Regions from separate parts of the Acetobacterium sp. KB-1 genome, predicted to be linked through region 4. Evidence: riboswitches for the same ligand, from Rfam matches in the RefSeq annotation. Region 4 holds a riboswitch; each other region holds the start of a gene.

Region 1 (7,575 bases), 1.3 Mb from region 4:
CGCCGGTTTTGTAAAAGGCCTCAGTGAAGGTGGAGATCTTTACCGCAGCAATCCGCAGGAAGCGGCCGAAAGTGTAGCGGCTGAACTGGGTATCACCGCCGAAAATGCTTTGATGCAGATGACCGGTTCAATCTGGCTGACGCCGGAGGAACAACTGGGATCAGATTATATGGGGTCTGTCGGTAAGCCCGGGAATTTTTCTAAAATCATGAAAGATACTGCGGATTTTCTGCAAAGCCAGAAATCCATTGACAATTCACCAAGCCAGGAAGAATTTGACGCTTTTATTAATTCAACGTATATTGAGATGTCATTAGAATAAGGATGGATTAAGATGAAAAACGAGCTGATTATCGAAATTGACAATTTAACCGTGGATTACCCCAACGAAAACGAACCCGTCCGCGCCCTGGATGGGGTAAATCTGAAGATCAATCAGCATGATTTCATCTGTGTCTTGGGACCTTCGGGTTGCGGAAAAAGCACCCTGCTTAATGTTATTGCCGGGTTTACCCTGCCGAGTGAGGGCACCTTTTTAATGCAGGGTCAGCCGGTTTCAGGGCCGGACCGTCAACGGGGTGTGGTTTTTCAGTCGGCGTCTCTTTATCCCTGGATGAGTGTCCGTAAAAATGTCGAGTTTGGCCCTAAAATAAAAGGGCTTCCCAAAGACGAGATCACCCGGATTGCCAACCATTATCTGACCCAGGTGCATCTGCTGGAGGTGGCCGATCAGCCGCCCTTTCAACTGTCCGGGGGGATGAAACAGCGGGTGGCGCTGGCCCGGGCACTGGCCAATGAGCCAGCGATTCTGCTACTGGATGAACCCTTTGGCGCTTTGGATGCACTGACCCGGATTCATATGCAGCAACTGGTGCGAAAAATCTGGAAGGATGATCAGAACACCATTTTTATGATCACCCATGATGTGGACGAAGCCCTGTCGCTGGGCACCCGCCTGCTGGTGATGTCCAAAAGTCCCGGCACCATTATTCAGGAATTTACCGTCGATTTTTGTGACCGGGTTGATAAACGCACCGGACGGGTTCAAGTGGATGCAAGCTATTTGGCCCTGAAAGAAGAAATCCTGGATTTGATTGACGTTTAAAGAACCGGTCAAGTCCCCAATCATTCACCAGATTAAGACAAAAGAGGAAATGACCATGATACCATTTAATATGCCCCTTTATTTGGGAACCGAAATAAAATATATAAAAGCGGCCATCACTAAAAATCATCAGATTGGTGGGGATGGCCCTTTTACGAAAGCCTGTTCGGACTGGTTGTGTCAAAACGCCCAGATCCCCGGGGCTTTTTTAACGAACTCCGGCACCGCGGCTCTGGAAATGACGGCCCTGCTGGCCGGCATCAAGCCCGGAGATGAGGTGATCATGCCGGCCTTCACCTTTGTGACCACCGCCAATGCCTTTGCCCTGCGCGGTGCCACCATTGTCTTTGTTGATATCCGGCCGGATACCTTAAACATTGACGAAACCCTGATTGAAGCCGCTATCACGTCCCGCACGAAGGTGATGGTGCCGGTCCATTACGGTGGCATTGGCTGCGAGATGGATGCGATTATGGCTATTGCCAGACGCCACGATCTGTTGGTGGTGGAGGATGCGGCGCAAGGTGTGATGGCCAGCTACAGAAATAAAGCCCTGGGAAGCATCGGAGATCTGGGCTGTTACAGCTTCCATGAAACCAAAAACTACACCATGGGGGAAGGTGGCGCCCTACTGATTAATCGCGAGGATCTAATCGAGCAGGCCACAATTATCCGCGACAAGGGCACCAACCGCCATGATTTTCTGGCGGGCCGGGTGGACAAATATTCCTGGGTCGATCTGGGTTCCTCCTATTTACCCAGCGAACTCAACGCGGCTCATCTTCTGGCTCAGCTGGAAGCCGCCGAAATGGTTAACCGGCAGCGGCTGAACCTGTGGCAGCACTATTATGAACGGTTAAAACCGCTGGTTGCGGCTGGCTATATTGAGCTGCCGGTAGTGCCGGAACACTGCCAGCATAATGGTCATCTGTTTTATATCAAAACCGCCAGTCAGCAGGAACGGAACGATCTGATTCACTGGCTCAAGCAGCATCAGATCTGTACCGCCTTTCACTATACCCCCCTCCATGAAACCCCCGGCGGCCAGAAATTCGGACGCTTTCACGGTGCCGACCGCTTTACCAGCAACGAAAGCCTGCGGTTGCTGCGGCTGCCATTATACTTTAGCCTTTCGGAGCCAGAGCTGGAGCGGGTGGTCGCAGAAATTGTCGCCTTTTATAAACGTTAACCCTGCAAGATATCGGCGATATTGTCGTAAAATCGGCATCAGAAATGTTTGTTGAGACTAAATAAAAGACTTGACGCGGTAACTGGTTAGTTGTATACTAGGCATACAATTAAATCAGAAATAGAGGTGGCTGGCATAGCAATGCCGGCATAATAGGGAAACAGGTGAAAATCCTGTACGGTACCGCCGCTGTATAAGAGGAGTTTTTCCAGGAATACCACTGATCATTTGGGAAGGTAGGAAAAATGAAGACGCTTGAGTCAGAAAACCTGCCTGTGTGGATATTCTTTTATTCTGCGTGATTACAGAATAGGTGAAGAACAAAGAAAGGCGTAGCGATGCCATTTCTTTGTATTTTAAATTCAGCATAAATACGGAGCTGCAGTTGTCATTATGATAACTGCGGTTTTTTTATTTAGGAAAAAATGGAGGTAAATTTTGGAAAGAATAGCGATTTATGGTAAAGGGGGAATTGGAAAATCAACCACGGTGTCCAATCTTTCCGCGGCTTTGGCCCAAAAAGGGTTAACAGTGATGCAGATCGGGTGTGATCCTAAATCAGATTCAACCATCAACCTGACTGGCGGAAAACGCATCCCGACAGTGCTGGAAGTGATTCGGGATAAGGATATAGCTACGAGACTTTCTGATCTTGTATTTACTGGCAGTGGCGGGGTCCTCTGTGTCGAAGCTGGTGGACCAAAACCTGGAATCGGCTGTGCCGGTCGGGGAATTATTGCGGCCTTTGAAAAACTGGCTGAATTGAAAGCCAATGATGTTTATAACCCGGATGTCGTCATTTACGATGTGTTGGGAGATGTGGTCTGTGGCGGTTTTGCCATGCCGATCCGTAATGGCTATGCCGACAGCGTTTGCATTGTGACTTCGGGAGAAAGCATGTCGCTTTATGCCGCCGATAATATTGCTGCTGCGGTGCGATCTTTTGGTTCCCGGGGATATGCCAGTCTGAAGGGGCTGATCCTCAATAAGAAGGGGATTGTCAATGAAGCGGCTATTGTTGCTCAGTCCGCCCGGGAAATTGACACCGCAATTCTCCACACGATTGAACGCGATCCACTGGTGCAACAGGCCGAAGCCTTACATCAAACCGTGATTGAGGCCTTTCCGGAAAGCCCTCAGGCGCGATCCTATGCGGCGCTGGCGGATAAATTGTTTGACTGTGAAAAAACCGCCGGGAGGGCAGCAGCATGCGTTTAAACAGACTGTCAGAAATTAACCATAATAAGGATATTTATGGGGCGTCGGTGGCTATTTCATGTGGGGTTTTTTGTCCAACCTTCGGGGTGGCCGTAGCAGCGCCGCTGATCAGAGAAGCGGCTGTCCTGGTCGTCGGAACGGCTGAATGCACCTGGTATGCCCGAAACAGCTGCATCTACCACAGTGAAGAACCGGGCTACGAGCGGTTTTTTGCCGGTGTCTTTGAAGACACCGATATTATTTTTGGCAGTCGCGATGGCATCCTGACAGCCTTGCTGCAGATCGCCAAAGATCCCCGGATCCGTTGTATTTTTTTAGTCAGCACCTGCATTCCTGAAATTATCGGTGAAGATCTGGAAGCCATTAGTCAAGCCGCCGAAAAGGAATGTGGCATTCCGATTCTGCCCATTCATGTGGCCCATTATGACCGAAACTGCAATGAATTTGGGGTGGCGGTGTCCCAGACCATGAAAGCAATGGTCCGGCTGATGAAACCGCAAACGGTCAAACCGGGAACGGTTAATCTGTTGGGACGAAATTTTCATGCCGGAATCGAAGGCTCTCTGAAGGATTCGGAACTGCTGGGACTGCTTACGCAAAACGGGATTACGCTTCATCTGATCATTCCGGAACCCTGTAACATTGAAGCCCTTCAGAGCGCCCCGGCGGCGGCCCTGAATATCGTCACCAGCGAGGTCGGTCGGGAACTGGCAATGGCCTTGGAAGACCAGTTTGGCACTCCCTACGTTTTCTTTGAACCCTCTTTTGAGCTGGATAAGATCCGATCAGGTTACCAGCAGCTGGCAGGACATTTGGGTATCTCGATTCAAAAAATAATTGAAAAAGCTCATCAAAACGCCGTTTCGCAGCTGCAAGAGGCGCGGCAGGTGCTGGCCGGAAAAAGCTTTGTCAATGGTGGTCGGCCGCCGGATGCCTTTGAAGCGGCGGCATTTCTGACCTCCCTGGGAATGGTGCCACTGCTGATTAACGCCTATCGGCTCACGGATAACAGTCAGGAGCAGATTGATCGGATTCTCGATCAGGGTTGGGATCCCTATGTGAATTACGTAGCCAATCCCAATGCGGCAGTCAGTCTGATGCCGGAACTTTTACCGGATTTATACATTGGTTTTGGACCGGTGGATTATTTAAAACAATTGGGAATCTTGCACCTGGAACGACTCGTGCCACCGGGAAAAATTGGCTATGAAGCGATCACCTGGGCACTGGCGGCGGTCAAATCAGTTTTAGCGGGAGGTGCACCGGATGTATCTTTCTAACAATTATCCCGTCCCATCGGAACGGATGGGTTTGCTGTGGGCCCTCAGCGGCGTCAGGGAGCTGGTGATTGTGGAGTTCGGGCCGGAGGGCACGACCCGCTATTTGCTGGAATCGTTAAAAGAATTCGGGAATGCGGCGCAGGCCAGCTTTTACACCACCACAATGGATGAGGATGTCGTGGTGTTTGGTAACTATGACCGGCTCAATCAGGTCTTGATGGAAATTGATCAGCGCCTTCACCCCGAAGTGATTGTGGTTCTGGATTCATCAGTGGCCGCGGTGATCGGGGTGGATCTTGATGGCATCTGCCATGAAATCAAACCGCACATTGACGCCAAACTGATAACAATTAAAGGAGGTGGTCTGAAAAACGACTGGACCGTGGGGATTGAAACGGCATTGCGTTTACTGGGTCAGATAGCCATTAAAAATCGGCCTAAAAAGAATCGGTTTAACATCATCGGCTGCTGTGCCGATGAATACAATCATCTGGCCGAAGCCGCTGAAATTAAAGACATGATGGCAAAGTGTTTTGCTATGGAACTTAATTGCAACCTTTCCGGAAACACCAGTGTCGCCAGTTGCAGAAATATCGGGCAGGCGGTGGTAAATCTGGTGCTCCGGCAGGAGGGACTGGCGCTCGCACAAGATCTGCAGCAGCGGTTCGAGATTCCCTATGTTGATGGCCGGCCTTACGGGTTGGTAGGAACCCGGGCCTGGCTGCAGAAGATTGAACGTGTTATTAACCAGAAGGCCGATTATGCCGCCGTTCATCAGGCCGTAACAGCACTGAAAATAGCCAAGGAACAGGTCATTCAAAAGAATTCGGGAAAAACCATCGTACTTTGTGGCCATGAAGATAGCGTCCGGGGTTTAGCTGAGTTTTTTAAAGACGAGCTGAATCTTGAAGTATATTTTCTAAAGAGCAGTTGGTGCTCCCGTTCCACCGAGTTGTCGGTGATCAGTCAGTCGGCCTATGAAAAACTCAGAAGTCATCAGGACGTTCTGGTTCTGGCAGATGGGTTGCAAATCAGAGACCTGCCGAGCGTGGATCGGATTCAGGTTGCCCATCCCAAAATTGCCGGGTTCACTGAAGATCAGCCGGGTTTAATGGGTTTTCGTGGAGCGGCCTATCTGCTGAACAAACTAACTAAATAAATTGATTAAATCTTAAAGGAGACAGGAAGAATGAAAAACAGATTAAAACGTGTCTTAATTATCAGTATGTGTTTGCTGATGGTCAGTCTGTTAGCGGGCTGTGGCGAAACAAAAAAAGATGAAACCAGTGAGGCTTCAAAATCAGAGCGAACGATTACCGATCTGGCTGGAAAAACAGTCACCCTGCCAGCCGTGGCAGAAATCAAAAATGTGGTGATCATTGCGCCACCGCTGTTATCCACCTATGTCAGCAACGGATTGAGTACCGACAATATCGTTGGTGTCAGTGCGATCGCGCTGACCGAAATGAATAAAGTTTTATTGGATTACTTTGTTCCCAATAATAAAGAAATCAACACGACCTTTGTATCATCTGCCTATGAATCTAATGCCGAAGAACTTCTAAAGCTTGATCCGGATATTATTTTAGTCTATGGAGATACCCAAAAAAAAGGTCTGGAGACGATTCAGGTCCCCGTGGTGGACTTTTTTATAAAGAATCAGGTTAACGAAGACTGGTCGGTCCAGATTGATCAGTTGATGCGGGAAATTTTTGGTTTGGAAGATGACAATTCGCTACAACAGGAATGGGATATCGCCAATAAAAAGGTCGATACCATTCTTGCTGAAATCGGCAGTGTCGAAAAACAAAAAGGTCTGATGATTATGAGTAACACCGGAGATAAGATTACTGTTCGTGGTGCCGGTACTTATGGGGATGACTGGTTAGTGAAAAGTGGATTGGTTAATGCTGCGGCTGAGCTAAGCGGTGAAAACATTGAAGTAACCATGGAACAACTGCTAGCCTGGAACCCTGATATTGTCTATGTTTTTCGGGGATTACCGGCAGATCAGTATTTATCAGGTTCGATTGCCGGCCAGGACTGGTCTCAGATTCAGGCTTTCAAAGACGGTAAAATCTATAATACTCCGGTGGGGATTATGAACTGGGGTACTCCTTGTGCTGACTCACCGCTGATGATTCAATGGCTGGTCAGCAAAAACTTTCCCGAAAAACTGTCAGACAATGAATATCAAACGATTCTGAAGGAGTTTTATGAGCGCCGTTATGAAATTAAACTCAGTGACGAAATGATCCAGTCTATCTTGATTCCTGGTAGCGGTAAGTAAGATTTCAATGAAACCAATCACCAGGAATAACACATTTATAGTATTGCTTTTGGGGTTACTAATCGTTTTTTCTTTTGCTTCACTATTTTTAGGTCGGTATTATGTCGAGCCGGAGCATGTTTTAAAGCTGCTCTGGTCCGGACTGTTAGGCAGTCCTCTTGATAGTGTTGATAAAACGGTAGTACTTGACATTCGGCTACCGCGGCTTTTTATAGTTATTCTGGTGGGCGCTGGTTTGTCTGTCAGCGGGGCGGCTTTTCAGGGCTGTTTTCATAATCCTCTGGTCAGCCCTGATGTATTGGGGGTTAGTGCCGGGGCCGGTTTTGGTGCCGCCCTGGGAATTCTTTGGACTAATGGGGTTACCACCGGGGTTACGGCTGCGATGGCTTTTGCTTTTGGGCTTTTAAGTGTAGTAGTAAGCCTACTTCTTTCGCGGTTAAAAAACGAATCCTCAATTTTAGCGCTGGTCTTATCCGGGATCATTGTTTCGGCC
Region 2 (7,575 bases), 880 kb from region 4:
TGGTTCTGGCAAGCGTATTAATCTGATTTGTGGTCATTAAGGTGAGGCTCGTACACATTAAGAATTACCTTCTTTCTACTTTTTAATTATTATATCTGCTTTTGCAACAATAGTAAATGTTTAAACGCTCAACATAGCAAATCCATGACAAATAATTTTCGCCTTAAAAATAGATACTTAACAACTTCGTTTAATCACGCCACGATAAAGGCGGTTGACATTTGCACATGACACGGGGACGTTTTGTTTATGCTGTTCATTTACCACATCAATATTTAATCACACCCATCGCCTCTAAGATTGAGCTGATCAAAATACCAATAATACATAGCGGTGCAATGTATTTGACCATGATGATAAAGAGCTTTTCGCGTTTAAAAGGTGAAGACAACTTGACTTCATCGGTGATGATCTTTGTTTCCAGAACATGCCCAACAAGGATGCAGGTGAAAAAGGCACCAATCGGCATGAGAATAGAGTTCGTGATAAAATCAAAGAAATCCAGAAAGTTGAACCCAAAAATAAGCACCTCACTCCATACCCCTTGTCCCAATGAAGATGGTATCCCAATCAGAACTGCCAGCACCGCAACGATAAGCACGCCCTTCTTACGTTCCCACTTAAACTGATCACAGGCACTTGCTACTACCGCTTCCATCAGCGAAATGGAAGATGTCAGCGCGGCAAACAACACCAATAAAAAGAAGACGCCACCCATTACATTTCCAAAACCCATGGTTTCAAACACCTTGGGCAGCGTGACAAACATCAAGCCTGGTCCCTTGCTAAGGGCTGCGGGATCTCCTCCTGAAAAAGCAAAAACTGCTGGAATGATCATAAATCCGGCCAATATGGCAATACCTGCATCAAACATTTCGATTTGCTTAACCGAAACTTCCAGGTCTTCTTTTTTACTGAGGTATGAACCATAGGTGACCATAATTCCCATCGCCAGCGATAATGAGTAAAACATCTGTCCCATGGCCGCTAAAACGGCCTGAAAGCTGAAGTTTGCCAAATCCGGGTAAAGAAAGTACCATACCCCGTCCATGGCCCCAGGCTGCATAATCGAATAGACCGACAAAAAAACTGACATTACAATCAGTATCGGCATTAATATCTTACTGGCTTTCTCAATACCATCCTTAACTCCTCTGATCACCACGAAGGTGGTCGCCAGAACAAAAATTGATTGCCAGATAATCGGTTCAAAGGGTTTTGCGATATAGTTCGAAAAATAATCGGCACCGGTTGTTGCCATGCCACCCCCGGTTACAAAAACGGCAAAATATTTGATTACCCATCCCCCGATTACACTGTAATAGGGAAAAATCAGAAACGCTACCAATGAGGCAATAATCCCCACGAAACTAAACCGTTTATCGAGTGCTCGATAGGCTCCCATGGGGCTAAGCTGAGTTTTTCGACCAATCGCCAATTCTGCTGTCATAATTGCAAACCCCAGAGTTACCACAAAAATCAGGTAAATTACCAGAAAGAGTCCTCCACCATATTTAGCCGCTAAATAGGGAAATCGCCAGATATTTCCCAGCCCCACTGCCGATCCGGCCGCTGCCAATACAAACCCGATTTTACTTGAAAACTCACTGCGTTTATTCACACCATTTCCTCCACTTGTTTCTGTTTTAATTTATTTCATCCAAATTTTTCCTCAATCGTTTTACAATCGATTCCAAATTAATCCGCACCTTTACTATTTTAACCGTTTTAATATTTTTTTCCACTACTATTTTTTTTATTGAACAAATGCTGTTTATGACTTTGAGCCTATTTTGTTAAAAATGACCACTAACGTGGATACGCTTTAACTGTCTTGGGTATTCATATCTGCTCTCTTTGCCGCTTTTGTGATTGCCCACTAAACAAAAAGCAACCGCTGAAAATGCGATTGCTTTTATTATTGTTTTTGATTATTCTTTATCTCTAGCTGATCTCACTAAGCGTCAGTCTATTGTCCCGACGGGACCTATTCACATCAATGATCCGCTGGTTTTTCGATCCTCTGAATTTAAGCATCAGGCTCTTCTTTTTTACTTCAAACTTTCCATCAACCAGCAGATCGGTGTTTTCCAGTAAGCGGAGCCGTCTGGCATCTTTTTTCTCTAATAGGGTTTCATAGGTGTACCCGGTATAAGTCATCACATGATACCCCAGTTCTTTTGATCGTTTGGCCAATTCACAAAAGGCCTCTGGTTGTTCAAAGGGTTCGCCACCACTTAGGGTAATGCCATCAAGTAGCGGGTTCTTTCTCATTTCATCGATGATAGCATCCACGTCCACCAGGTTACCCCCGTTAGAATCATGGGTCGCCGGGTTATGACAACCCTCACACTGGTGCGGACATCCCTGAGCAAAAACCACAAAGCGGATGCCTGGCCCATCGACAATGGATTCTTTGACCACTCCGGCGATTCTTACTTTTTTACTCATTGCAATTGCTCCATTGCTTCACCAGTAGCAATCTGCTCAGCAGCATTAAAATGTTTGATCCGATCTCTAACTTCCGCTTTTTTAGCATCGTTAAAACGGTCCAGAGTGCCCACCAGATAACCGGTGATTCGGCGAATGCGTTCAAATTTCTGCTCTCCTTCTGACCGACCGCAACTCGGGCAAACATCCCCGATAATTCCAGTATAGCCGCAAACCGGATCCCGGTCCACCGGATGGTTAATGGAACCATAGCCAATACCGGCTTCCTTCATCGCTCGGACCACCTTTTCAAAGGCCTCCAGATTATCCATCGGGTCGCCATCCATTTCCACATAGGTAATGTGCCCAGCATTGGTAAGCTCATGATAAGGTGCTTCCAGTCTGATTTTGTCGTAAGCACTGGTTCCATAGTAAACCGGGATGTGGAAAGAGTTGGTGTAGTATTCCCGGTCGGTTACACCCGGGATATCGCCAAAAATAGTTTTATCCAGCTTGACAAATCGTCCGGCGGTACCTTCTGCCGGCGTGCCCAGCAGGGTAAAGTTCATCTGATAGTGCTGGCTGGTTTCATCCATTCGCTTTCGCATGTGGCCCACAATTGCCAGCCCCAGTTCCTGGACTTCTTGCGCTTGCCCATGGTGCTTTCCGGTTAAAACGACAAGGCATTCCGCCAGTCCAATAAAGCCCATACTCAGGGTCCCATGTTTGAGCACTTCCCGGATTTCCATCTCTTCAGTAAGATCATCGGAATCAATCCAAACCCCCTGTCCCATCAAAAAGGGAAAATTTTTGACCTTTTTATGGGCCTGAATTTCAAATCGTTCCAGTAATTGATCAATAACCAAATCAATTTTTTTATCCAGCTCAATAAAAAACAGTTCTTTGTCTCCTTGACTATTTAAGGCAATACGGGGCAAATTAATGGTGGTGAAGCTCAGATTCCCGCGGCCATAGGTGATTTCCCGATTGGTATCATGGACATTTCCAATCACCCGGGTGCGGCAGCCCATATAGGCTATTTCTGTTTCCGGTTGACCTTCTTTGTAATACTTCAGGTTGTAGGGTGCATCCAGAAAGGAGAAATTGGGAAACAATCGCTTGGCACTAACCCGGCAGGCCAATTTGAACAAATCATAATTGGGGTCCCAGGGATTATAGTTCACCCCTTCTTTGACCTTAAAAATATGAATCGGAAAGATCGGCGTCTCCCCATTGCCCAGACCAGCCTCAGTAGCCAGCAACAGGTTTTTTATCACCAACCGCCCTTCGGTAGAACTATCCATACCATAATTAATCGAACTAAAGGGGATTTGGGCCCCGGCTCGGCTGTGCATCGTGTTCAGGTTATGGACAAACGCTTCCATTGACTGATAGACACTACGGTCGATTTCCCGCTCGGCATTTTCCATTGCAAAGCCTTGCACCCGGTTAATGACATTGGCGTCAACAATCCATTGGGCCAGGCTCCGGGCTTCTGCTTCTTGATAACCTTTGGGTTGATTTAATTCGGGTCTTAACCCCAGTTTCTTTTCGATGTCCGTGCCGATGGCTTTAACCTTTGCTAAGGCATTCTTTGTCTCTGTTAATAAGGTTAAGGCCTTGGCAAGGTTCTCCTGATAAAGCCGGACAAAGGTTTTTTTTACCCCCGGAACCATGGCATAGTCAAAATTGGGAATGCTCTGTCCGCCATGCTGATCATTCTGGTTCGACTGGATGGCAATGCAGGCCAGAGCCGAATAGCTTTGAATATCATTGGGTTCGCGCAGATGTCCATGGCCAGTAGAAAAACCATTTTTAAACAGCTTTTCCAAATCAATCTGAGTGCAGGTCGTCGTCAGGGTTAGAAAGTCCATATCATGAATGTGGATTTCACCGGCTTTATGAGCGGCTGAATGCTCTGGATTCAAGACAAACATTTCATAAAACTGCTTGGCGCCCTCTGACCCGTACTTCAGCATCGTGCCCATAGCGGTGTCCCCGTCAATATTGGCATTTTCTCGTTTTACATCATTATCCTTAGCGTCCTTGAAGGTCAGGTCTTCATATATTTTCATCAGCCGGGTATCCATCTCCCGAATTCGGGTTCGTTCAGCCCGGTATAGAATATACTCCTTGGCCGTTTTGGCGTGTCCGGTTTCAATCAGGATTTTTTCCACCGCATCCTGAATTTCTTCCACTGTTGGCGCATTCGTATTCATTTCCTGCTCAATATAAATGGTAACCCGCTCGGCCAGATCCATGGCCGTCTGATAATTCTGGCCGCCGATTTCACTGGCTGCCTTGAAAATAGCGTTGGCAATTTTTTCAATGTTAAACGGGGCTTCTCGTCCGTCTCTTTTTCTAATTTTTGTAATCATTCTGGTCGTTTCCTTCTTTCCTGCTAGTCTTTTTGTTGTTTTAGGCATGCAAAAACCCCTCAACGGCGTGGTCAAGAGGCATAATGATACATTGAACACCCTCTATCACGCGTAGAGTCTGGTGCATTTAATAACGGCGGGTAATCTGACTCCGGTTTGAACGTTCAGAAACAAACAGCTTAACCTGTTTATTTTCTTTTAACATCTCACCATTACAGCGGCGGGACCGTGCAGGATTCACACCTGCTTCCCCCAAACTGCACCTGTTGGCACAGCACCATTATCTCCTTATTTTGTTGTTTGTATTTTATCACATACAAGATGTAGTGTCAAACTGATTTATAATGCAAACGTTAATCACTATTTCAATCAAGTAACATCATCCCTATCGTGAACTTTTTCGCTTGTTTATGATAACATAAATTTAAAAATTTCTACCGTTAAATTTTTTGCAAACCCTTTCAAATTTTGCTAGTCTTAACTTTCTTCAGAAATATATATATTCGGCTGATAAGTATTGACAGACAAAAATAGGTAAGGTATTATCTATTAAGGTAAGGTCTTACCTTAATAGAAGCGAGGAGGTTATATTTTGGACCATATCGACTCAATGACCGATCAAAAATTTATCTTTGGCAGTGTTCAAGTCGTTGCCAACCAGATGACCACCCAACTGGAGCGGGAACTAAGAGAATACAATCTAACAACCAAGCAGTGGCTGCTCACGATTGTCGTTGCGAATACCTTTGATCATAACCCCACCATCAAAGAAGTCGCCAAAGGAATGGGCAGTTCTCATCAGAACGTCAAGCAGGTAGCTCTGAAGTTAGAACAAAAAGGCTTCATTGTTATGGAAAAAGACCCTCAAGATGCCCGAATCACCCGGATCAAACTAACCGACGCCGTCGATTCTTTCGGTAACGAAAGTCAGGCGAAAGCAGTGATTTTTACTGAAAAATTATTTAACGGCATCTCGGCAGAGGAGCTGGCTATGACTCGGTCAACCCTTGCAAAGATACTGACAAACCTGGAAAAGATGGATCAAGAATCAAGATAACAGGAGGAAAATACGTGAAAAAAGCAATGATTATTATTCTGGGCGTATTGGTACTAGTAGGTGCCGGCGGATTTTTTTATCTCACCAGCGGCCTGGAATCCGGGGAAAACCTGGCAATCAATCCGGTGGATCTACAAAAAATTGAAGATGGCACCTATGCCGGTGTTTACGAATCTGGACGTTGGACCAATGAGGTTGCCGTCAGTGTGGCCAATCATCAGATTACATCAATTGATGTGGTCAAATCCGTCACCATGGAATCTCCAGATGTGACCAGTACGATTATCAACCAAGTCATTAAAATACAAAATACCACTGTCGATACAGTCAGCGGTGCCACGGTTACCAGCAAAGCCTATCTCAAATCCATTGAAAATGCCTTAACTCAATAAGATGCAAAGAAAGGAAATGCCCATGAAAACCATGATACTTTATGCCAGTAAATATGGCTTTACCGCGGACTGCGTCGCAGAACTAAAAAAGAACTTAAACGGAGAAACCCGACTCGTCAATATCAATTCCGATAAAATTCCCGCTCTGGACGACTACGATACAGTCTTAATCGGCGGTTCTATTTACATTGGACAGATTGACAAGAAAATAAAGAAATACTGTCTTTCACATTTAGATGAACTGAAAAACAAAACTCTGGGCTTTTTTATCTCCTGTGGTTCGGCTGAAACAATTGATACTTATTTTAAAGACTCTTTTACCGACATTCTGCTCGAAAAAGCCCTTACTCTCGATAATTTTGGTGGCGAAATGAGACCGGATAAAATGAAGTTTTTTCATAAGTTCGTGTCAAACATGGTCGAGAAGTCTGCCCAAAAGGATAACACGTCTCCGATGAAGCCGTTGCCCGAAAGCATTCTTCGGATGGCAAATACGATCAATACTCATTCCTGACCGCCACTATCTTCAACTGGCTCGATTGTATCCAGCAGTAGCTTCATAGCCGCCACAAACTGAGAATAGAAATTGATGATTTCTTTTTCTGCCCCGCTTTCAAGTGCTTTCTGGAAGTCTTTGGCGATTTCAAACAGTTGTTTGGCACCAATGCTTCCAGAACTGCTTTTAACCTTATGAACGATCTGGGCTGCCTCCTGAAAGCTTTCAGCTTTGATGGCAAAATCCAGATTTGCTATCACTTCCTGATTTTCATTGAAATAGGCTTTTAAAACACGCTCATAAAGTACCGCGTTGTCTCCCATGTATCGGAGTCCTTCTTCCCGGTCAAGCACCGGGGCATCCGCCACTTTTCGGCTGTTTTGTTCGATGCTCTGGCTGTTAGCTTCTTTAATTCTGTTTTCTTTGCCCTTTATTTCAGCGCTTGCAATTTTTCGGATGGTTTCCACAAATTTTTCGGGATTAAAGGGTTTACTGATATAGTGATGAATACCATAAGATTCGCATTTTTCCTTAACCCTCTCAATCACATCAGCCGTTATGGCCACAATCGGAATCTCAACCGAAAGTTCCCTGATTTGCTGGGCTGCTTCATAACCGTTAAGTACTGGCATATGCAGATCCATTAGAATTAAATCAATCTCTGTGCGATGTACCTTAAACAGATCAATCCCTTCTTGCCCGTCATTACCCAACCAGACCCGGAATCCCGCCGGCTCCAGTAATGATTTTGCAATAAGCTGATTGGTTTTATTGTCTTCTACTACCAGAATACCATAATTATTTTCAAGGCTATCCTTATCT
Region 3 (7,575 bases), 1.5 Mb from region 4:
GCTCCCGGCAGATAATCGTGTGATTCTGATCTTCAAACGCCTTTGCAAGCAATTGAATCCGCTGATAATGCTCTGCTTTGCCGCTCTGGTCTTCTGGATCGGTGTAGCCGTAGAGGAGCCCTGCGACCATAAACATCCCCGTGACTGCACCACAAACCTCCCGGAGCCGCCCCATTCCGGCACCAAAAGATGAGCTTAATTTGGCAGCCGTTTCAAACGCCAATCCACATTCATCACAAAACGCCAGAAAAACAGACTGTGAACAATTATACCCTTGCCTAAAAAGGTTCCGGGCTATTTCAGAATGCGTTTTTCTCTGGTTGTCGTTTAATGATGTCTTTTCTTTTGTTTGATGTCTCATTTAATCTATCATGCCTTTCCTTCTTAGAACTTTTTTAAAAATGCTTACTCCAATTTTTCTGGTTTCAATGTGTAAGTACTTTTAATTTCTGTCTATTTTAACACCAATATCAATGGGCTTGGCACTGTATAAACTGGTTGTAATGATCCCATTTACATTTGTTTGGGCATATTTTGAAATATTCGTCTCGTTGATTCCGCCGGCCGCCAATAAAATACCGGATGGAAACTCTTTTCTTAAACGTTCCACTGCCCCAGTCAGCTCTTCTGCACTCATTTTGTCAAACTGGATGCCGTCTACTCCAGCCTGACAAAGACTAACTGCCTGCTCCAGCGTTGTTGCTTCAACAATGATTTTCTTTTCACAACATTCCGCTTTTATTTGCGGAAGTTTGTCGATCAAACCCTCAAATCCACCGATAAAATTCAGATGCTGTTTAAAAACAAGAATGGTTTCAGACAAACCCAACCGATGAGGCATGGCGCCACCCGCCATAATGGCTTTGGTCGCCAGGGTTTTGGTCCCGGGAAAACCCTTTCGGGTTGTCAGAACGGCCATATTCGGGTTATAAGATTTAACAACATCTACCATTTTTCGTGTTTTTGTTGCGATTCCCGAACAATTATCCAGAATATTCTGTCCTACTTTCCAGGCCATATGCAAATCCTCAGCCCGACCGATTCCTGTGATCAGCTCTGAACCAGCGGTAATCTTCTCTCCGGAAACAACCATATGATCCATCTCAATATGCATCCGATCAAAAACCGCTCGCACCTCTTCGGTTCCGCACACAACCGCGTCTTCTCGTGTAAAATAAGTAATCCGAGCCTCCTGCTCTCTGATCCCCAGTGTCCAGCTGGTCAAGTCAATATAAGGAACATCCTCATTAATCAGCCGGTCGATTTCATTAATTGCTATAAACGCCATATCTTCCCCCATGTTCAATTGATTATTTTAAATGATTTATCTTCTATTTTCTCAATAATACTGCCAATCTGTAAAGCATTCGTTTTATTTTCATCTAGTTTTACCGTTACTGTCGTAAAATCCGCACTAACCCCAACATCATCAATACCATCCTTACTTAGTAATGTCTCTTTGATTTTTTTAACACATTTTGGGCACATAATGCCCTCAACCTGCAAAGCAAACTCTTTCATGCACGGCTCCTCCTTTCTCGTATCGTCCCAATAAAAACTGGTTAACTTCCTGATCCTGACAGTTTTTAAACAAGTCCGTACTTTTACGGACCCCCCGTAGTTCACCCTTAACCATAATGCCAATCCGATCAGCCATTACTTGCGCCTCATTAAAATCATGGGTTACAAATAAAATAGTACAGCCAAATAGTTTATGAATTTCTTTAATTTGCTGATACATCATTTCTTTGGTGGCCGGATCTAAGGATGAAAAGGGCTCATCCATCAACAACAATTTTGGATTAAGAATCAGTGCCCGGGCAAGGGCCGTTCTTTGACGTTCACCCCCACTTAAGGTTCCCGGATACTGATTCAAGATATCGCCGATGGACAAGATTTCAGCCATTTTATCAGCCATTTCTTTTTTATAGGCCTTGTCTTTTCTTTGAATTTTTAATCCATAAGTAATATTCTCATAAACAGACATGTGATGAAACAGACCGAAATCCTGATAAACAAAACCAATCTGCCGCCTCTCTAAAGGAATTTTGACTACCGGCTTTCCCTGAATGCACACTTCACCAGAGAATTTCCGATAAAAACCGGCCACGGACTCCAGCAGAACAGTTTTACCTGATCCGGTTCTGCCCAGCACGGCAAAGATTTCTTTTTCACGAATGTTTAAATTGATATTATTCAATTGAAAGGTTCCTAATTTAATGGAGTAGTCTTTAATTTCAACCATTGTATTAATCATCGGTTCACGTCCTTCATCCTGCTCTCCTGGGGATTTTTCCTGCCAATCCAGTTGGTCAGAAAAAGAGAAATCAGCGAAATAATCAGAATAATTGTTGCCGATGCCATGGAAGCACCGGTATCCCCGGTTGCCAGATTTAAATAAACGGATGTCGTCAGGGTTTCTGTTTTCATCCGGGTGGCTCCTACTAACATCAGCGTCGCCCCAAATTCGCCGAGGCCCCTTGACCAGGCTAAAATAATAGTTGTGATAATGGCATTCTTGGATAGCGGTAAGGTAATGGTTATGAAGCGTTCCCACTTCGTCGCTCCCAGACTGCCGGAAATAAACTCCAGTCGCTCATCAACTTCCTCAAATGCGGTCCGAATAAATCGGACTACATAGGGAAGATTGACAACGGTTTGAGCAATAATGATACCATTTTTATCAAAGACAACCTTAAATCCCAACTCTTTAAGGGCCTTACCAAAGTCTGACGAAAAAATAATTAATAAACTAAGACCCAAAACCAGATAGGGCATCGATAATGGCAGTTCAATCATCATCTGACACAGTTTTTTAAAGGGAAACGCAGTCCGTGTTAATGCATATGCGGTGGGAATGGCGAGCACCATACAAATGATTGTGGATATACTTGCGGTGAACAGGCTCATTTTAACAGCGAATTGCACTTCTTCTGAATAAAATGCCTGACCCAAATAGGGTAACCCTTTTAAGACGATTGCCACTATCAGTACTGAGGTAAAGCTAATAACTATGACCGTAATGACGATTGTAATGATTTCAAATAAACTAAATACTGAAAATCGTTCCCTCATCAGATCGTTTAATTAACTACTTCGTATCCATAGTTTTCCCATATCGCTTTTGCAGAATCCGAATCTAAGAATGTCATAAACGCATCCAGTGTTTCGGTATTTTTACTGCTGCTTAATTGTGCCGCCGGAACTTTTTTGACATAGGTATCCAGATCCGTTGTCTTGACAATTTCGGTGGCGGAACCAGTCACATTTTCTTTCCAGACAATAATCGCATCGCATTCATCAACGGACAGGGCATTAAATATTTCCGGTGCTGTGGCTGCCCGGGCAATGACATTGACATTGCTTAAAATCCCCAGATCTGTTAACGCTTTATTGGCAATCTTACCAATTGGCGTGGCATCGCCATCACCCAGCACAACTTCCACCCCTTCTTTTGCTAGATCGTTTAAGCCGGAAATTCCCAGTGGGTTTCCGCTTTTTACAGCCAATACAGGGATGTGTTTGACCAGTTCTTTACTTTTTGTAACAAAATCTTTAACTGGTGCCAATTCATCAGCGGAGCCGGCAATAAACAAATCCCCTTCACCAGTTGTCTTAATCTGATTCTGAAGCTGGGCCGCATTGGCATAAACAACTTCCATTTCACAACCGGTTTCTGTTTTGAATTTATCGGCAATTTCCCCGAAAGGCTTGGTCATGCCAGCCCCACAGTACACAAACAAGATTTGACCAGCGAGACTTTGACTTTCAGCAACTTTCTCTTGCGCTCCGTCAGCCTTACTGCTACAACCTGATACCAAGCTGATAATTATTCCCATTACCAATAATACCACTAACCAATTCTTAACGCTCTTCATCACATCTCCTTTTCATTACTTTAGTATTGTTTTGTAACGTTTAGATATGTTTTGAATTATATAATAGGTTATTGGCATATGTCAAGTAACCAACCCTTTTTCTTCGCAAGCAGCCAAATTTCTTCACTTGTATTAATCCTTGGTCCTTTTAAAAATGATCAAGGTGCTTGATTATTGACCGATTTTAGACTATAATAAACTAGAAAAAGTGTTTACAAAAGGAACGCGGTAAAAATCCGCGACAGTTTCTTTGCTACTGTAAGGAGAAGAATATGGACGCATTCAGTCATTGGGTTAACCAAGAAGGCTGTGTGTATGATGTCCCTCTGAGTCAGGATATTTTTGTCAAAACACGATCTGTTTGAAGCTTCAAAGAAGGCTGCAAAATGTGAGAATAAAACGAAATGACGCCCCACCGATCAACTGCAGGCGTCACGGAAACAACTCCGTATTTGCAAACCTTTTTTAAAAAAGGTTTTTTTGTTTTTTGCAGACTGGAGGATTTATTTATGGCCAATAATAAAAATCGCATCGCCCTCATCGGACGGATCGGTAGCGGTAAAACCACCCTATTTTTACGGCTGACCAATGAATTTATTACCTATGGGAAAACCCAGCAGGTCAGTTATTCTGATCATTTTATTGATACCCCTGGCGAATTTGTTGAATTACCCTGTTTTCGTCCTCAGGCCATTAATGTAACCTGTGATGCGGGGCTGATTATTCTAATTAATTCCAGCACCGATCACCAAAACTCGGTTCCACCTAATTTTGTCTGTACCTATAACATCCCCGTAATTGGGGTTATTACCAAAATTGATCATAAACACTGTAACCTCAAGCGAAGTCTACGCTACCTGACTTATGCCGGAGTCCACCCTGATAAGATTCACCCGGTAAGTGCATTGACCGGCGAAGGGGTCTCTGAACTTAAGACGGTTATTCAGGCGTATGTCGCTTTTGATCATTAAGCAAACGACCTGCCGTAGACTTACTTTCAAACAGCGATATGATTGCTAAACTTGCGTCTTAATCGTTTCCCACTTCACCAAGCCTTGTTATTGTCTGGCCAGCTCAAAGGCGGCCTTTTTTAACACGCAGTCCAGCGAGGTGTCCTGTTTTTTTTCATCATTTAAGATCAGGCGCGAGGGACAGCCCCCGGGACAGATGCTATAATAGTCACATGTTTTACAGCCTTGCGATTCTGCCTTTACAATGACAACGTTTTTTAAGGGGCGCGCTTTTACCACATTCCCCATAAAATATTTCGGATTTTCAATTAGTGATCCGCAAGGGTAAACATCGCCACAAGGCAGCACGACATAGGATCTACCGCAGGATGCATAACAGTATTCCTTGTTGCACGAGGTCATTTTCAACCGCTGCTTCGCTTCATGAACCTCACGGATCACAATTTTTTTACCAGTCAGCCGATATAATTCCTCAGCAGTCTCAACCATTTTCGTCAACGCTGTCTTGATTTGCTCTGGGGTGGCTTTTTTGATGATCGCCCGCTGGTCTCTGGCGCGCCCTGCATCCCGCAATAAATCAAGGCCAATCCCGCCTACATTACCCAAATAATAGGCGAAACTGACCAGCTTGGGAAGCTGTGTGATGCTGTGACTGGTCACCACGCTGTTGAGATTGATTTTGATTCCTTCATTAGCCAGACACCCAATCCCGGCAATCACGTCTCTTGTCCTTCCCCGGGTAAACTCATTCACCTCCGGGGGACCATCAAGACTGACCCCTAAGGCAATCCTCATTTTTTTCAGGCCCACGGCAATCTCCGGGGTAATGCAGATGCCGTTGGTCTGCATCTGAAAGCTGGCATTGTAATTTTTTTCCTTCACATAAGAAACCACTTGACAGATTAAAGGGTAGTTCAGCAGCGGTTCTCCCCCGGCGAACTGAATTTTCATATAATGATCGGAAAACAGATCCAGCGTCTGAGCCGCGGTCTCAAAATCCATATCCGCTTTTAGATGGGTTAAACCGGCATAACAGTATTCGCAGGCCAGATTACAGCGACCGGTAGTCCAAAGGACAATTAGCACACTTTCTTTTGAAATAATAACCACCTCCGTTACACGTCTTAAAAATTGTGATCTCACCCATCACTTCTTTTTACAGACTTTTCTCTGAATCGAACAGGGCATCCACTTCCTGAATACTTTTGTTCCATGCTTCCACATCCTGGTGACCGACAATTTCGATTGTCCCGCCCTGGTAATCACCCTGGGATTCTTCCATCAGCTCTTCCATATCACCCTCAATTTTCATATAAATATTTGTTAAAATTTCTAATGCCTCGAGACTAGGATTCCATTTTTGTCGTTGGTGGAGCTCCAGAAATCGTCTTGACATTTCCTCAATGGCAAAGCTATTCTCCTGGCTAAGCCAGCTTGCCATTTCCGGATCACCGAGATAGGTCTTAACGATTTCATCAATAGCCCTGTCATCAACATTTTTGGTGGTACACTTCCAGCTAAAAATGGTTTGCGCCTTTCGCATTACCTCGGCGGCACCACGATAGCCCTTGTCCATTACTGAGCGGTTCCAGAGCGGATTAAATAAGGTGCCTTCGACAATGCGATTGAGCTCATCTGCCATTGTTGTAATAACTACCTTTTCTTTATTGTTGGAGGTCCCGTGATATTGTTTGAGCGCATCCTGATCAAACTGATTTTTGACCATGTTAAAACCGCCGATCACCGAAGCGCTATAGCCAGATGAAAGCAGGTCATACCGATTACTCACTGAGGTTTCAAAAACAAGCTCCGCCGACTTAACGTTATCCACAAATTCTTTATGGGACACCGCTCCGTTTAAACCATCGCCATAGGCATAACCCGAAAATGAGGTAAACACCTTGGCCAACTCATCTTCCGACTCCCAGGCACTGGCTTTTAAGGCCAGATCTACGCCAGAGCCGTAGGTTCCCGGCTTGTCGCCAAAGATCCGCATGGTGGCACGCCGCCACCTCGTTTCCTGGGCCACTTCTTCTGTTCCTGCCAGTTCATTGATTGTTTTTAAGGCATTGCGGCGAACAAAATTTAAGCTTTCTGGTTCGTTAAGCACAGCCACCATTTGCACTGCCTGATCCATCAAGGCAATCAGATCGGGATAGGAATCTCTTAAAACGCCGGAAATCCGGATGATCACGTCAATTCTCGGCCGTCCCAGTGCTTCTAATGGAATCGCCTTGACATCCATCACAATCCCCGATTCATTCCAGACCGGTGTAACGCCCAATAAGGCCAGAACCTGAGAAAGCTGTTCTCCATTGGTCATCGAGATGTCGGTGGAAATCATGTTCATGGCCACCTTTTCGGGAAATTGTCCGGTGTCTTTTTGATGTTGACGAATTAATTGATCCGCCATTTCCACCCCAATGGCATAGGCCGATTTGGTGGGAACTTTTTGGGTATCCATCAAGTAAAAATTTCGCCCGGTTGGCATAATCCGCCCCAGTCCATCCCGGGGTGAGCCCGCCAGCCCCGGCTCTATGTAATCCCCCATCAAGGCCTCGATCAGGGCCCTTGATTCATTTTCAACACTCATCAAACTGCTTTGGTTGTTTTTTATTTCATTTTCCAGCACCGCCGCTTCCAGAATGCCCGGTACCATCACATCACTGGGGTGCGACTGGAGTTCTGCAGTTTTAGTCGGGCTGAGCAAACCAGAAATCAACAAC
Region 4 (7,575 bases):
TGACCCGATAAGCCATTTTTTCATCCATCATATTTTTAAAATCATCAATGGTCAGCAGTTTTACCTGAGGTAAGCTGCCAACGGCTTCTTCGACATCCCGGGGCAGTGCTAAATCGATCACGGTTAGCGGTTTACGCAGCGATTTCATTTCCGCGGCCTTCAAAACAACATGAGGCGATGCGGTGGCAGTAATAATCACATCCATGTCGGGAATGACTTGATAGCGGTCTTCATAATGGATCATCTGGACGTTTTCATGAATGGCCTCGCACTGATCCATATTATGAAAGGTACGGTTAGTCATGTAGGGGTTACAAAAGCCTTCGGCCTTCATATAGCGCAGTGCCAGCACACCCATTTTCCCGGACCCGATGATGAGTATTTTTTTATCGCCATAATCCTCGGGATACGCCCGTTTGATATGCTTTACCGCGGTTGAGCTTAAGGATAAGGGGGTTTCGGATATTTTATAATCGGTTTTCACTTTTTTAGTAAAGGTTATCGCTTCCCGAAACATTTTCGTCAGGTATTTACCACAGCCCTTGATGGCCTGGGATTTTTCCAACGCATCCTTGACCTGACCCAAAATCTGATCTTCGCCCAAAATCATCGAGTCCAAACCGGTAACCACCTCATAGAGATGGACCATCGCTTCCCGCTCTTTTTTAACAAAAAGATAGGGTGCCAGTTCCGCTGATTTTTCATGAAGATAAAAATCGGTTAAAATTTCCCCAGCCGCATCCTGGTCTCGGGTCGAGACGTAGATCTCACTGCGGTTACAAGTTGAAAGAATTATCACCTCGGCTATATCCGCTTCATTCAAAAGGGTCTGGATGGCCTCATTCAAGGTGCGATGAAGAAAAGCCCCTTTTTCCCGAATTTCCAAAGGTGTATCCTTATGATTAATTCCCGCTACTACCAGTTTCATCCACTTGAACCTCCTTTTTCTGATTTCTGATTGCTTCTTCCAGGGCAGCAATGCTGCGAAACCCTTTAATCCCCAGACACTGTTCCAGCCGGGTCATGGTTGCCTGTTCCAAACTGGCGGTTTCCAGGGCTTCAGTATTTTTAAAAACCGCAGTGGTTTCACCTTCTACCAGCACGCCGCCATGATGGAGCACATAGGTGTAATCACAAAATTCATAAATAAAATCCATATCATGGCTGGATAAAATAATCTTGATGCCCTTAGCCAGTGCCCCTTTGATGATCGCTTTGACCCCAGCCTTGCTTTTAGGATCGAGCCCTAAGGTGGGTTCATCCATCAGGATGATCTCCGGTTCGACGGCTAAAACCCCGGCCATCGCCACCCGTTTTTTTTGCCCATAACTGAGATAATGCACTGGCCGATCGGCCAAAAGTGTGATGCCGGTGGCTTCCATCGCCGCCTTCACCCGCTCATCGATGACCGCACTAGCCATGCCCATATTCCTCAGAGCAAAGGCCACATCATCATATATGCCGGAATAAAAGACCTGCTTATCCGATTCCTGAATCACCAGCCCAATCGATTTGCGAAATTCATAGAGATTTTTTTTCTTATAGGATAAGGGTTCTTCTTTAAAAAAAACGGTTCCTTCCGTTGGTTTGATCAACCCAATCAGCGCCGACATCAAGGTCGATTTTCCAGCTCCGTTTTCACCGATCAGGGCGATGCAATTCCCTTTACTTCCGTCAATAGAGACACTTTTTAAGGCCTTAGTGCCGTCCGGATATTGATATGTCAAATTATTAGTTTTAATCATTTTTCAGACCTTTCCGATAGCTTACATGAAAATCTCCCTGATATTGCTTTAATTCCAGGGTTTGTGTCATCTCCTCGTAGCTCTGAATGGCCATGAGAAACAAATTGCTTAACATCATTGCAATGGATTGGATGGCAACTTTAAAATTGCGATAGCCAAACCGCAATTCCTGGGCAGTTGCCATGACTTTAAGTTTATCCCAGTAATCAAAGATGAAGCGGTAGGTTAAAACAAATATTTCTAAAAAAGTATTGCTGATATGGGCTTTTTTCATGACTCCGGCGATCTGCATCACCGGGGTTGTGTAAATTAAAAAAAGCATACAGGAAACTCCTGCCATCGCTCGACAGAAAACCAGGCTGGCCAGCACCAGATTGGTGGCAGTGATACCGATGGTAAACTGAAAAAAGTTAAATGCAAATAAATAATCACCACTACCACGACTTCCGCTGGCGATGGTAAACAATAACGCCAGGGCTCCGGGGATAATAAAGAGGGAGTCAAAAATCAGGGTATGCAGATAAATCCGCACCGGAATTTTTGCCCACAATAGGGTACACCCCACCATAACACCAAAAACCCCTGCCATATACAGGGGTTCATTGATGAAGAAAACCGAAAGGAGCATGACTAACGAAACCACTACCTTCACAGTAGGATTGGCATTGTTTAGTTTATTGGTATGGGCAAAACGATCAATCATGGTTGTCTCCTTCTAAGATGCAGTTAATATTTATATAAGTCGCCGGACTTCAGGTTGGTGACAAACTCCCGTACCGACCAATTGTTAATCTGATGTATACTGCAAGCTCGGACAGGCTCCCGCCGTGTCCGCCTTGATGCACAGGGTCTGACCCCTAGGTCACAACATGATGTAACAAGTGTCGGTACTGCTTTATCTTACTATTTACACTGATTTATCGGCTTTTTCATTTTTTTTCGACTTTTTATAAAGGTAGAAAAAGCAGATTCCCAGACCGCCGACACCTAAAATCTGTTGGAAGAGGAATAGGTTTTCTTCCATCTCGCCGGGATCAAACAAGCTTTCAAACCAGGGCACATAATTTTCATCGATTGCGGTGATGGCTGTTCCAGCAGCATCATCTGCGCCTGAAAACTCAGCGTCCGGCAAAGCAATCTGAGGGATAATAATCAGTGCGCCAATTAATAAAATCAGAACAACCTTAGTTATCGGTGAGAGTTTCATTTGAAATAATCCCCTTTTCTTTATATTGGTAAATGGCGTTAACCACCAGTACGGTTAAAATGCCTTCGATAATTGCCAGTGGTATCTGGGTAATCGCAAAAATACTTAAGAACTTAACAACGGAAGCTACAATCCCCCCGACCGGGTCCGGAAAGGCTAGTCCCAACTGGATGGAGGTGGTTACATAGGTTGCCAGATCGGCAATAAAGGCGGCTAAAAAAACGGTTAAGGCTTTGGGAACATTGATTTTTGACAGCCCTTTGTAAATCCCGTAAGCCACAAAAGATCCGACAATTGCCATCGAAAAGGCGTTGGCACCCAAAGTTGTCAGCCCGCCATGAGCCAGCAGCAGCGCCTGAAACAAAAGCGCAATGGTACCAACTACTACAGTGGCAAAGGGTCCCAAGAGGATCGCGCCCAAGCCGATCCCTGTCATATGAGAAGAACTCCCCGTTACCGAAGGCAGTTTAAACGCTGATAAGGCAAAGGTAAAAGCCGTTGCTATGGCTAAAAGAACTTTTTGCTCAGGTTTGTCTTTGAATATCTTCCCAACCTGATAGAGTCCGAAGGCGATAAACGGCAGGGCTAGCACCCACCAGAAAACAGCCCAACCAATGGGTAAAAAGCCTTCCATAATATGCATAGCGTTTACAGGCTGGGCAGCCAAAACAACCATTAAAAACGCGATTCCCACAACGGTCATGGTTTTTTTCATTTTCTCCATGCTAACCTCCATTTTATGATAATTTACCGAAAAAAAACCTTTTCCCCACAATACTATGGGAAAAAAGGTTTTATCATTACACATATCCATCAATTCTATGATTCACACCAAGAACCAACTTTTGTTAATGTTACTAACTTCCCTTTTCCCTGGAAGGACACTTTAGTACATCATATTAGTAGGTTTCCTGACTTATAGCTTTTATTCTCCTCGCCTTCCCAGACAAAACGTGCCCAGTGGCCAATTTAAGGAGACATAACTAATTACAGTGACCGGATCGTTCTGGATTCTAACCAGATTCCCTCAATGAAATTTTTCATCCTAAATGATTTTTTACATTTTTATTTAATTGTGGTTATATTATAACATGGATACGATAAATGTACAGTTTTTTTTAAGTGAATTAAGGCTAAAAGCAGTTTTACATGTAGCTTTGATGCCTCCCTCTATTTTTTTACAAACCTTCAATAAGGCCCATTAACTGCCCCTATTACGATAGGCAACACTGATCTTTTAATTAAATGAACTGGGAGGGATTCTTATTAACCAATCGTTGTAACTATTAATGAATCATCTTATAATAGGATCTGGCCGTGAGTAGATAAACCCCAGTATACACTAAAGCATAAACAACAACCCCCACAAGCGTGCATAAAAGAATTAGGGGTATATTGGTCAGCCGGAAGGCGGCTAACATTTTAGTAATAACCGGAAAGGCAAAAGCCACGTGGATGATGGCTCCGGCCAGGGGCAGAAAAAATACCATTAAGATCTGCTTGCCAATAGTTTTTTTAACCTCGGTTTTATCCATCCCCACCTTCTGCATAATGACAAACCGTTCGCTGTCTTCATAACCTTCAGAAATCTGTTTAAAATAGATAATTAACACCGTGGCCATCATAAAGAGGGAGCCCAGAAATACACCCAGGAATAAAAAACCACCAAATATTCCATAAAGTTCTGCCAGTGATTCATAAATATTTCTTATCTCAATATCCGGATTGAGCTGACTAACCGAAGCCCTCACCTGTTTTGAAAAATGGTTAATATTATCTTCACTGCCACTGAGATTAAACATCATGGCGTGATGAATCGCTGGTGACTCACTGTCAGCATTGTCTTTATTGGCATTCATGGCCGTGTAAATAGTCGACATCATCTGTTCGTCATTGACAATGATATAATAGCTATTTCCGGTAATCAATTTCTTTTTGAAGTCCATCGGCACTGATTCGAGCTGTTCAACCACCAAAAACAGATTTTCGCCAAAAACCACGGTTTGTTCCTGGTAATTCTCACCGGCTGAAAAAATCATTACTTCATTTTCTGCCAGGGTTTTGTTTTGATTCGTCATCCGGTTGTAATCTTCTAGCGGTACCGTGGTAATCTTACTGATCGTATTATAATACGTTAGATCCAAGTTCTCATCCGTTACCATATCCGGCAGAAAATGGCTGCCCTCCTTAAAGGCCGTAAAGGTACTCATATCAAAAGACAGTTCATTTGTTGTTTCCACCTTGGCACTGGTCTTTTCGGCTACAACAATTTTTTCAATCTCCGAAAAATCGGTGGTTTCAGCCGCACCAATAAAGCTCACATCCATGGGATAGTAATCCCGCCGCATACTTTCCTGACCGATGTATAAGGATACCGTCGTGGAGATCGTGACCAATACCATGGTGCTGAGAATACAAATATTAGCCAGACCGACAGCATTTTGTTTCATTCGATAAATCATCCCGGAAACTGAAATAAAATTTCGGGACTGGTAATAGAACTTTTTATTCTTCTTCAAGCATTTTAGCAGTGTGACGCTCCCCGCTGTAAACAAAGCATAGGTTCCGATGATGACAAAAATAACGGCCACAAAGAAAAGCAGTATCGCTTCAATGGGATCTTGCACTGATAAAGCAATCGCATAGCCAATTCCCAGCGAAATCACGCCGATGAGCGTCATCAGCCATGAAGATTTTGGTTCTTTTTCACCATGCTCCCCACCTCTTAATAAATCAATGGGGTTGGTAAGCTTTACCTGCAAAAAATTAGTTAATAGGGTCAAGCCAAAAATAGCCAGAAATACAACCGTCGTATATAACAAACCCATCTGATCAATCTTAAAAGCAAGTGGACTTTTAATATGAGCAAGGTTAAGAAGGATTAGAAACATCAGTTTCCCAATCAGGACCCCACCAAGGAGCCCTAAACTCAAACTGATTACCGTCACAAATAGCGTTTCATAGAATAACACTCTGGCAATATGCTTCTTTTCCATTCCCAGAATACTGTATAATCCCAGTTCTTTTTTTCGTCGTTTAATCAAAAAACTGTTGGTATAGAAGAGAAAGATCACCGCAAAAATGCCAATAACAATAATCCCGAGGAATAATAATATTTTCAAGCTTTCCGAACCTTGCATTGCGTCTAATCCCTTATTGCTTTGGATTGAAACGATGGTATAAAAAGCCATAATCGATCCGATACAAGTCAGTATATAAGGGATGTAGGTGTTCCCGTTTTTCTTTAAATTGACCAGCGCCAACTTGGGATAAAAAAACTTATTCAAGGTTCTCACCTCCGGTTGCCAGTATCGACAAGGTAAAGGATATTTTCTGATACATGTCGTCGTTACTCATCGAACCCCGATAGATCTGATTGTATATTTCGCCATCTTTGATAAATAACACCCGGTTGGCATGACTGGCTGCTGCCACTGAGTGAGTAACCATCAGGATCGTCTGACCCAGGTCATTGATGGTTGAAAAGATCTTTAGCAGATTCATCGCCGCCTTGGAATCCAAGGCACCGGTGGGTTCATCAGCGAGCACCAGTTTGGGCTCGGTAATCAGTGCCCGGGCCACTGCGGCCCGCTGTTTTTGCCCTCCGGAAACCTCGTAGGGGAATTTTTGTAGCAGTTCCTCGATTTCTAATCGCTGCGAAAGGGGCTTAATCCGGCTGTTCATTTCTTCAAATTTTTTCTGAGCCAATACCAGCGGCAAAAAGATATTATCCTGAATCGAAAAGGTATCTAAAAGATTAAAGTCCTGAAAGACAAAACCCAGATTATCCCGACGAAAGGCCGAAATGTCACTGTCTTTGATAGTGACAATATTTTTACCGTCCAGAAACACCTCCCCACTGGTGGGTTTATCAAGCGATGCCAGAATATTGAGCAGGGTTGTTTTTCCTGAACCGGATTCTCCCATGATGGCCACGTATTCGCCCTGTTCAACCGAGAAACTAACATTAGACAGCGCCTGTACCTGATTCCCGCCAAACCGGGTGGTATAGATCTTTTTTAAATTCTTTACTTCGAGTAATCGCATTATTTTTCTCCCTCTATGATTTGAAATTTTCTTATCGACAACTAAAGTATAAAGGAAACGCAGCTGCCCTGCCATCGCTTCGACTTACATTTCGACTTCTAATCTTACACTTTTGTAAGGTTGTCTTATAAGGCTTCAAACCGCTTAGTGGCCAGATCAATGCTGACTCGGGTGCCCTTTCCCACCTGGGAGGTTACAGTAATTACGTGGGAGAGCTTATTTAATACTTGCTGACTCAAGTAAAGACCGATGCCGGTAGATTTTTTATCCATTCTGCCGTTGTAACCGGTAAAGCCCCGATCAAAAATCCGTTTAATATCTTCTTCTCTGATTCCAACACCGGTGTCAGAAATAATTAGGTTTTTTTCTGAATGTTCATCCAAATAAATGGATATCTTCCCCTGATTGGTGTATTTCAGAGCGTTTGAAATAATCTGTTCCAGAACAAAGATCAGCCATTTTTCGTCGGTTAGAACACGGCAATTCATTTCTTCCAACTCCAACGATATTTTTTTATTGATAAAAATAATGCTATATTTTTTCACCGCCTGTCTGATGAGGTCTGCCAAATCATAC

Evidence for each region. A riboswitch is a leader RNA that binds a small molecule or an ion and turns the genes downstream of it on or off. The one in region 4 is predicted to bind cobalamin.
Region 1: linked by a shared signal. The riboswitch ahead of DOZ58_RS03570 (AAA family ATPase) and the one ahead of DOZ58_RS09575 (energy-coupling factor ABC transporter permease) in region 4 are both predicted to bind cobalamin.
Region 2: linked by a shared signal. The riboswitch ahead of DOZ58_RS13575 (anaerobic ribonucleoside triphosphate reductase) and the one ahead of DOZ58_RS09575 (energy-coupling factor ABC transporter permease) in region 4 are both predicted to bind cobalamin.
Region 3: linked by a shared signal. The riboswitch ahead of DOZ58_RS16170 (EutP/PduV family microcompartment system protein) and the one ahead of DOZ58_RS09575 (energy-coupling factor ABC transporter permease) in region 4 are both predicted to bind cobalamin.

The regions. Positions count from the first base shown of each region.
Region 1 is NZ_CP030040.1:759,355-766,929, reverse strand. Features, by position in the region: gene DOZ58_RS03585 (ABC transporter substrate-binding protein) at 1-322, shown strand, start outside; gene DOZ58_RS03580 (ABC transporter ATP-binding protein) at 335-1,105, shown strand; gene rffA (dTDP-4-amino-4,6-dideoxygalactose transaminase) at 1,161-2,294, shown strand; cobalamin riboswitch at 2,402-2,586, shown strand; gene DOZ58_RS03570 (AAA family ATPase) at 2,733-3,512, shown strand; gene DOZ58_RS03565 (nitrogenase component 1) at 3,503-4,792, shown strand; gene DOZ58_RS03560 (nitrogenase component 1) at 4,779-5,951, shown strand; gene DOZ58_RS03555 (ABC transporter substrate-binding protein) at 5,982-7,082, shown strand; gene DOZ58_RS03550 (iron ABC transporter permease) at 7,090-7,575, shown strand, end outside.
Region 2 is NZ_CP030040.1:2,924,499-2,932,073, reverse strand. Features, by position in the region: gene DOZ58_RS13590 (linear amide C-N hydrolase) at 1-58, opposite strand, end outside; gene DOZ58_RS13585 (sodium-dependent transporter) at 269-1,621, opposite strand; gene nrdG (anaerobic ribonucleoside-triphosphate reductase activating protein) at 1,945-2,451, opposite strand; gene DOZ58_RS13575 (anaerobic ribonucleoside triphosphate reductase) at 2,448-4,808, opposite strand; cobalamin riboswitch at 4,926-5,105, opposite strand; gene DOZ58_RS13570 (MarR family winged helix-turn-helix transcriptional regulator) at 5,401-5,865, shown strand; gene DOZ58_RS13565 (FMN-binding protein) at 5,880-6,257, shown strand; gene DOZ58_RS13560 (flavodoxin domain-containing protein) at 6,280-6,771, shown strand; gene DOZ58_RS13555 (response regulator) at 6,762-7,575, opposite strand, start outside.
Region 3 is NZ_CP030040.1:3,517,823-3,525,397, reverse strand. Features, by position in the region: gene DOZ58_RS16200 (C-GCAxxG-C-C family protein) at 1-361, opposite strand, end outside; gene modD (ModD protein) at 443-1,288, opposite strand; gene DOZ58_RS16190 (heavy-metal-associated domain-containing protein) at 1,303-1,521, opposite strand; gene DOZ58_RS16185 (ATP-binding cassette domain-containing protein) at 1,496-2,257, opposite strand; gene DOZ58_RS16180 (ABC transporter permease) at 2,254-3,075, opposite strand; gene modA (molybdate ABC transporter substrate-binding protein) at 3,084-3,878, opposite strand; cobalamin riboswitch at 4,056-4,241, shown strand; gene DOZ58_RS16170 (EutP/PduV family microcompartment system protein) at 4,388-4,849, shown strand; gene DOZ58_RS16165 (radical SAM/SPASM domain-containing protein) at 4,937-5,992, opposite strand; gene DOZ58_RS16160 (cobaltochelatase subunit CobN) at 6,006-7,575, opposite strand, start outside.
Region 4 is NZ_CP030040.1:2,046,210-2,053,784, forward strand. Features, by position in the region: gene hemA (glutamyl-tRNA reductase) at 1-928, opposite strand, end outside; gene DOZ58_RS09560 (energy-coupling factor ABC transporter ATP-binding protein) at 903-1,745, opposite strand; gene cbiQ (cobalt ECF transporter T component CbiQ) at 1,738-2,448, opposite strand; gene DOZ58_RS09570 (energy-coupling factor ABC transporter substrate-binding protein) at 2,653-2,952, opposite strand; gene DOZ58_RS09575 (energy-coupling factor ABC transporter permease) at 2,930-3,667, opposite strand; cobalamin riboswitch at 3,836-4,017, opposite strand; gene DOZ58_RS09580 (FtsX-like permease family protein) at 4,239-6,239, opposite strand; gene DOZ58_RS09585 (ABC transporter ATP-binding protein) at 6,232-6,999, opposite strand; gene DOZ58_RS09590 (sensor histidine kinase) at 7,125-7,575, opposite strand, start outside.